Regions from separate parts of the Mesorhizobium quangtriensis genome, predicted to be linked through region 1. Evidence: predicted binding sites of a transcription regulator. Region 1 holds the regulator's gene; the other holds the start of a gene.
The links. The regulator LexA, encoded in region 1, represses DNA repair genes until DNA is damaged. The targets are predictions, from matches to a motif close to TGTTCNNNNTGTGTTCNG.
Positions count from the first base shown of each region.

Region 2: ABMA32_RS00140 (ImuA family protein) is a predicted target of LexA. The motif match lies at 1,819-1,836, and genes of this name have one in related genera.

Region 1 covers NZ_JBEBMF010000003.1:468,388-471,977, forward strand. The annotation lists gene ABMA32_RS18065 (ComEC/Rec2 family competence protein) at 1-1,263, shown strand, start outside; gene lexA (transcriptional repressor LexA) at 1,257-1,976, opposite strand; gene ABMA32_RS18075 (molybdopterin molybdotransferase MoeA) at 2,084-3,292, opposite strand; gene moaC (cyclic pyranopterin monophosphate synthase MoaC) at 3,289-3,590, opposite strand, start outside.
Region 2 covers NZ_JBEBMF010000001.1:24,088-27,677, reverse strand. The annotation lists gene ABMA32_RS00155 (HpcH/HpaI aldolase/citrate lyase family protein) at 106-981, shown strand; gene ABMA32_RS00150 (DUF1737 domain-containing protein) at 985-1,191, shown strand; gene ABMA32_RS00145 (metallopeptidase family protein) at 1,219-1,674, opposite strand; gene ABMA32_RS00140 (ImuA family protein) at 1,858-2,811, shown strand; gene ABMA32_RS00135 (Y-family DNA polymerase) at 2,762-3,590, shown strand, end outside.

The DNA of each region.
Region 1 (3,590 bases):
GCGGTCCTCTTCGACCGCGCAGCGCTTACTTTGCGCAATCTCGTGATCTCAGCGATCATAGTGATCGTGGTCTCGCCGCATGAGGTGATCGGCCCGAGCTTCCAGATGTCGTTTGCCGCGACAGCAGCACTCGTCGGCGCCTATGCCGCATGGGCGGACTGGCGCAGCAACCGTCCGTCGGCGCACGTAGCTGAGCGTACGCTGCTGCGCAGGGCGGCTCGCTTTTCGCTGGCCGCGATCGCGGGGCTTGCGGTCACCTCCATAGTTGCGGGCGGCGCAACGGCGATCTACGCGGCGTGGCACTTTCAGCAGATGCCGTCGCTGGGGCTGTTCACCAATCTGACTGCGATGCCGGTGGTCTCGGTGATAGTCATGCCGTTCGCGGTGCTGGGCTCGCTCGCCATGCCCTTCGGCCTCGACGGCCCATTTTTCCAGATCATGGGTTTCGGACTGTCCGTCATGCTCGCGATAGCGCAGTGGTTCGCGGAACGATCGCCCCTCGATGTGGTCGGCATGATCAGGCCGGAGGCGGTGGCCGTGCTGACGGTAGCCTTGCTTGCCGCCACCGTCACGTCGACCTGGCTGCGCGTCGCCGCCATTCCGGTCGCACTCGCCAGCCTGTTCCTGCTGTTCGACCGGCAACCCGACCTGTTGGTCTCGGAAGACGCCCGGCTCGTCGGCCTCGACCTCGGCGCCGGCCAGATCGCCATCAACCGCCCACGCCCCAATCAGTTCACCATCGACAACTGGTCACGTGCCATGCAGGCACAGGAAATCGTTCGGCCTACGGAAGGCGAGGGAACTGTTGCAAGCGACGGGACCGTCACCGTCACCGCCGGCTTCTCATGCGCCGAGAGCGTCTGCCTTGCCCGGCATCCGTCCGGTGCTGTCGTGGCGCTTGTCCCCGATGCCGCGACAGCCGCCGATCACTGCAGCACCGCCACGTTCATCCTCATTGAGGATGCGTCGGCAAAGGATGTCTGCAACTGGAAGGAGCTGCTGGTTGTGACGTCCCGTGATCTTGCACGCTACGGAAGTGCCGCAGTTACCTTCTCAGGCTCGGGCAAGCCCACAATCCAGTATGCCATCGCAAAACCGTATCGGCCATGGCACACTCAGCGCGCCTTCTCGCGCGCCGCCCGTGGCCTGCCGCCATACCAGCCGGGCACAACACCCAAGACTGGTGATGATAACAAACCGGTCACCGACGATCGCACGCCGACAGCCACGCCCATTTCGCCTGAAGAAGCCGCGCCTCAATAGCGGCGGATAAGCCCGACCAGCTTGCCCTGCACCTTCACGCGGTCGGGGCCGAAAATCCGTGTTTCATAAGCGGGGTTGGCCGCTTCGAGAGCAATCGAAGCGCCCTTGCGGCGAAACCGCTTCAACGTGGCTTCCTCGTCATCGACCAGCGCCACCACGATCTCACCCGGATTGGCGCTCGAGGAATTCTTGATGATGACCGTGTCGCCGTCGAAGATACCGGCCTCAATCATCGAATCGCCTTTGACCTCCAGCGCATAGTGTTCGCCGCCCGACAGCATTTCCGGCGGCACGGCGATGGAGTGCGTCTTGTGCTGGATCGCGTCGATCGGAACGCCGGCCGCGATACGGCCCATCACAGGGATGGCAACGGACCCGGCATCGTCGTCATTGCTTGCAGACCGGTTTCGCGGCGCCGGCTCCGGCTGGCTGCGCCCGAGGCTGCCCTGGATGACGCTGGGCGAAAACTTCTTCGCCGCATTGAGGCCCGGCGCGATGGAATCGGGAAGCCTGATGACCTCCAGCGCCCGCGCCCGGTTCGGCAGGCGGCGGATGAAGCCCCGCTCTTCCAGCGCCGTGATCAGCCGGTGGATGCCGGACTTGGAGGCAAGGTCGAGCGCTTCCTTCATTTCGTCGAAGGAGGGTGGAATGCCTGACTCCTTCAGCCGCTCGTGAATGAAGAGCAGGAGCTCATGTTGCTTGCGGGTCAGCATCGACATTCCCCCGAGGAATCAAGGTCAAACAAAACCAGAACAAACACTATCTGTTCCAGTTGTGTTCCGCAACTGTTTAAATTTTAATGAATACGTTGACGTTTTGTTCAGCGTAACAGCAGAACGCGGCAAGGATCGCCCGCTTTCACTTCCGGAGCGAAAGGCTCGCGCACGATCAGCCCGCCGGCATCGGCCAGCAGTCGCAGCATCGACGAATCCTGTATCGCAAAGGGCGTCGCCACGATTCGTTCAGGCAGAAATTCCACGGTGGCCCGGACATAGTCCTGGCGCAGATCGTTCGCTGCCATCGTGCCGCCCAGCACAGCGTCGATGAAGGGCGCTTCGTAATGCCGCCCGCCGAGCCGAGCCAGCAACGGGCTCAAAAAAAGCTGAGAACAGACGAGGCTGGCGACAGGGTTTCCGGGTAGCCCGAGGCAGCGGGTGTGGCCAAGGCGCCCGAACATGAGAGGCTTGCCCGGCCGCATCGCGATCTTCCAGAAACCGAGCTCCATGCCGATCTGCTTCAGCGCGGTGTGCACCAGATCATGGTCGCCTACGGACGCGCCGCCGAGCGTGATGATGACATCCGCGTCAGCCTCGAGAGCCTTGCGCACCAAGTCCGAAATTGCCTCGATCCTGTCCGGCGCTATGCCGAGGTCGAGGACGCGTGCGCCGGCCTGCTGGGCGATTGCCGCGACGCCGTAGGCGTTGGAGGCAATGATCTGGTCGGGACCGGTGGCGCTGCCGGGGGGCAGAAGTTCGTCGCCGGTCGCTATAAGCGCGACGAGCGGCTTCCTGACGACCGGCAGGGCAGGATGGTTTGCCGATGCGGCGAGCGACAGCGCGGCTGGGTCGAGTGTCCGCCCCGCTTCCAGCAGCGTTTCCCCATCAGTGAAATCAAGCCCGCGCTTGCGGATATGGCGTCCCGCTGCGACGGTTTCGAGAACCTCGATCGTGTCGCCGTCGAGCGGCCTGACATTCTCCTGTATCGCGATCGTATCGGCCCCGTGGGGAACGGGCGCACCGGTGAAAATCCGCACTGCCTGCCCGGGGCCGACCTCGCCCGGAAAAAGCTTGCCCGCCGCAGCCGTGCCGACAAGCTGCAGGCAGGCAGGGATGTCAGCGACGTCGCTGGCGCGGACGGCATATCCATCCATGGCCGAGGCGTCGAACGGCGGCTGTGTCCGCAGCGCTTGGATAGGTCCTGCCAGAACACGACCGGCCGCCTCGGCGAGAGGGACGATTTCGGCTTCTCCCGGACCAGCGCCTGCAAGGATACGCGCCAGCGCTTGGTCGACGGGCAGCAGCCCGCTCATGCGTAAGCCCTGTAGTCGCCCGACTTGCCGCCTGTCTTTTCGACCAGCCTGATGCCGGAGATGACCATGCCGCGATCGATAGCCTTGGCCATGTCGTAGATGGTCAGGCAGGCGACCGTCGCCGCGGTCAGCGCTTCCATCTCGACTCCCGTCTTGCCGGTGACGCGGGCCATCGTCGTCACGCGCAGCCCCGGCAGCGTCTCGTCAGGCTCGATGTCGACCGTCACCTTGGTAAGCATCAGCGGGTGGCAGAGCGGGATCAGGTCCGATGTCTTCTTGGCCGCCATGATGCCGGCGA
Region 2 (3,590 bases), on a different contig from region 1:
CCTGCCTTCTCCGGGGCGAGACACCCGTGGCCACACCCTTGCAAGGGCCAGCTTTGCCGGGCAAGAAGGCCAGATGCCACAGAAATTTCGTTATCCGGCCATTCCATGAGCGAGAGAGTCCATCGCCCCCGCCGTGCCGTTCTCTACGTGCCGGCATCGAATGAAAAGGCGATCGCCAAGGTAACGTCGCTTGCCTGCGACGCGGTGATCTTCGACCTGGAGGATGCCGTCGCGCCCGAGGAGAAGGCCGCCGCGCGCGAACGCCTGCGCAACTGGTTCGCCAGCCGGCCCGAAAAGACGCCGGAGCTGGTCATCCGCGTCAATCCGTTCGCCAGCGAATGGGGCACGGAGGACCTGCTGGCGGCGCGAGCTTGCGCGCCCGACGCCATCCTGCTGCCGAAGGTGAACACGCCGCGCGATATCCACGATTTTGATGACGCCCTCGACGAGACCGATGCGCCGGAAGGGATGCGTCTTTGGATCATGATCGAGACGCCGAAGGCGATGCTGAACCTCGGCGCGCTGGCGGAATTCGGCCGCGACCGCGCCGCCCGGCTCGACTGCTTCGTCGCCGGCACCAACGATCTGGTCAAGGAAACCGGCGTGCTCGCCACGCCCGACCGCCGCTACATCACGCCCTGGCTGATGCAGATGGTGCTGGCCGCCCGTGCCGGCGGGCTGGATGTGCTCGACGGCGTCAGCAATGATTTTCGCGACTTGGCTGCCTTTACGCGCGAATGCACAGAGGGGGCCGCGATGGGTTTCGACGGCAAGACACTCATCCATCCGGCCCAGATCGAGCCGGCGCTCAAGGCCTTTTCGCCTTCGCCGGAGGCAGTCGCGGAAGCCGAGGCCATCAGCACCGCCTTCGCGCGGCCCGAAAACGCCGGCAAGGGGATCATCTCCCTCGATGGCAGGATGGTCGAGCGGCTGCATCTCGCGCAGGCCGAGCGCCTGCTGGGACGGGCAGGAAGGAGCTAGACGATGAGGCTTTATCGCTTCCTGACCGGCCCGGACGATTCCAGCTTCTGCCACAAGGTGACGGCGGCGCTGAACAAGGGCTGGCAGCTGCAGGGGTCGCCGACCTATGCCTTCGACGCCGAAACGAAGTCCATGCGCTGCGGCCAGGCCGTGGTGAAGGATGTCGAGGGCATCGACTACGATCCGTCAATGAAGCTTTCCGACTACTGACCCGGTTGCCGATCGGGACGCCTGTCGTCAGGAGGCCTGGACCGGCTGTTCGTCTGGCTCTAGGTCGGCGTTCTCCTCGATCTTCTCCATGTCGTCGTCGGAGAGGCCGAAATGATGGCCGATCTCATGGATGAGGACATGCGTGACGATAGAGCCCAGCGTCTCCTCGTTCTCCGCCCAGTAGTCGAGGATGGCGCGGCGGTAGAGGGTAACGCGGTTCGGGCCCTCGCCGGTCTGGGGGTTCCAGCGCTCGGCGATGCCGCGCCCCTCGAACAGGCCGAGTAGGTCGAACGGGCTTTCGAGCGACAGGTCGTCCATGATCTCGTCTGTCGGAAATTCGGCGACCTGGATGACGATCTCCCCAGTCAGGGAGCGGAACTGCTCGGGCAAGTGTGCGTAAGCTTCCAGCGCTAGCAACTCCATCTCCTCCATGGAAGGCGACATGTGCTCGTGCCAGGAACGTGTCTGATAGATGCGGGCCATTCTTTATCCTTTGAGGGCCCATATAGCTGTTCTCTCCCCGCGTTTCGAGGCTGATGGCTGGATTGAGGAAAAACAGGCTAGCCAGGCGAGGAATAAATTCTTCTTCGGGTCCGCTTGACTCTTCGAAACGGCTCTGGAATCTATAAGAACATAACAGGAACATATTTCGGAAGAAGTGTCGCTATGGCCTCGTCTGCCGTGGCGCGGGAAACCATTGTTTCCCTGCGCCATCAGATCGCGAAGATTGAAGGGCGCCTCGCCGAAACATTCGCTGGCGAGAATGGCGATGTGCACCTGCGGCGACAGGATGGCCTTCCGCAGGGTGACTTCCTCGCGACCGGGGCAGAAAGGTTCGACGCGGCGCTTGGCGGCGGCTTTCCCGGTGCGGGGCTGACCGAAATCCATGCGACCGGCATGCGCGACGCAGGCGCGGCTGCGGGCTTCGTCATGGGGCTTTTGCATCTTCTGGTCGAGCGAACGTCGTCTCCACTCCTGTGGGTCGGCCTCTCGGAAAGTTTTCGCGAGGCGGGTTACCCCTATCCGCCGGGCATCCGCTTCCTTCACGGCATCGACCCGGCGCGGCTCCTGATCGCGCAGGCCCAGAAGCTGAACGACGTCTTGTGGATTGCCGAACAGGCCGCCTCCATCGACGGTTTCGCAGGGATCCTCCTTGAGACGCGAGGTCCATCCGCCCATCTCGACCTTACCGCGACGCGACGGCTTCACCGCCGTGCGCTCGACGCCGGCTGCCCGCTTTTCCTCCTGCGCCAGATGGCCGTTTGCGAGCCGACCGCAGCGCCGTTCCGCGTGGTCATAACGTCAGCGCCGGCGGGGACACGCCACCTTTTGGGAAAGCCGCTCGCCCGCTCGATCGGACCTCCGGCCTTCCTCGTTCGCATAGACAAGAACCGCATCAACCCACCAAGCGAATTCATCCTCGAATGGAATGCCCATGCACGCGCCTTTTCCGAAAGAGCGGCGACGGATCCTGTCCCTGTGGTTCCCGCATCTCAGCACCGAGCGGCTGCTGCGGCAGCGCCTGGGACGATCCTGGCGTTCTCTTCCCCGGCAGGGTCGACCCCCGCTGGTGGTCAGCCGTCAGGAGAACAACACCCAGCGCATCGCGGCCATGGATGAGGAAGCGGCGCGACTCGGGCTGAAGCCCGGCATGGGCATTGCCGACGCACGCGCCATGCATCCTGGGATCGAGGTCGTCGCCGAGGAGGCGAAAGCCGACAGGCGTCTGCTCGAAGCGCTGGCGGACTGGTGCGATCGCTATACGCCGCTCGTCGCGCTTGATGGAGCGGAAGGGCTTTTTCTCGACGTCACCGGCTGTGTCCATCTGTTCGGTGGCGAGGAGGCGATGCTGGCCGGCATGCTGGAACGCTTTTCCGAGCAGGGCTTTCGCGTTCGTGCGGGACTTGCCTCGACGCCGGGTGCTGCATGGGCGGCTGCACGCTTTTCCGCCACCGGAACAATCCTTCAGGAAGGCGACGAGCGTTCATTTCTGGAAAACCTTCCGCTGGCCGCGCTCAGGATCGAAGCCAGGACCATCTCCGGCCTCGAAAGTGTGGGCCTGAGGGCGATCGGCATGATCCTGACCGCCCCCCGTGCGCCGCTTGCCCGCCGTTTCGGCAGTCTCCTGCTTCTGAGGCTCGACCAGGCACTGGGGGAGATAGAGGAGTCTATCTCGCCACGCCTGCCTGTGGCGGCTCTATCGGTCGAGCGGCATCTCGCCGAGCCGATCGGCCTGGTGGAGGACATAGAACGACTTCTACTGCTGCTTTCCGGCAGTCTTCGACGCGACCTCGAACGCCGAGGCGAAGGTGCGAGACTCTTTGAACTCTTGCTTTTCAGAGTCGATGGCGCGGTCAGCCGGATTTCCGTCGGCTCTTCCCTGCCGCTGCGCGAAGCCG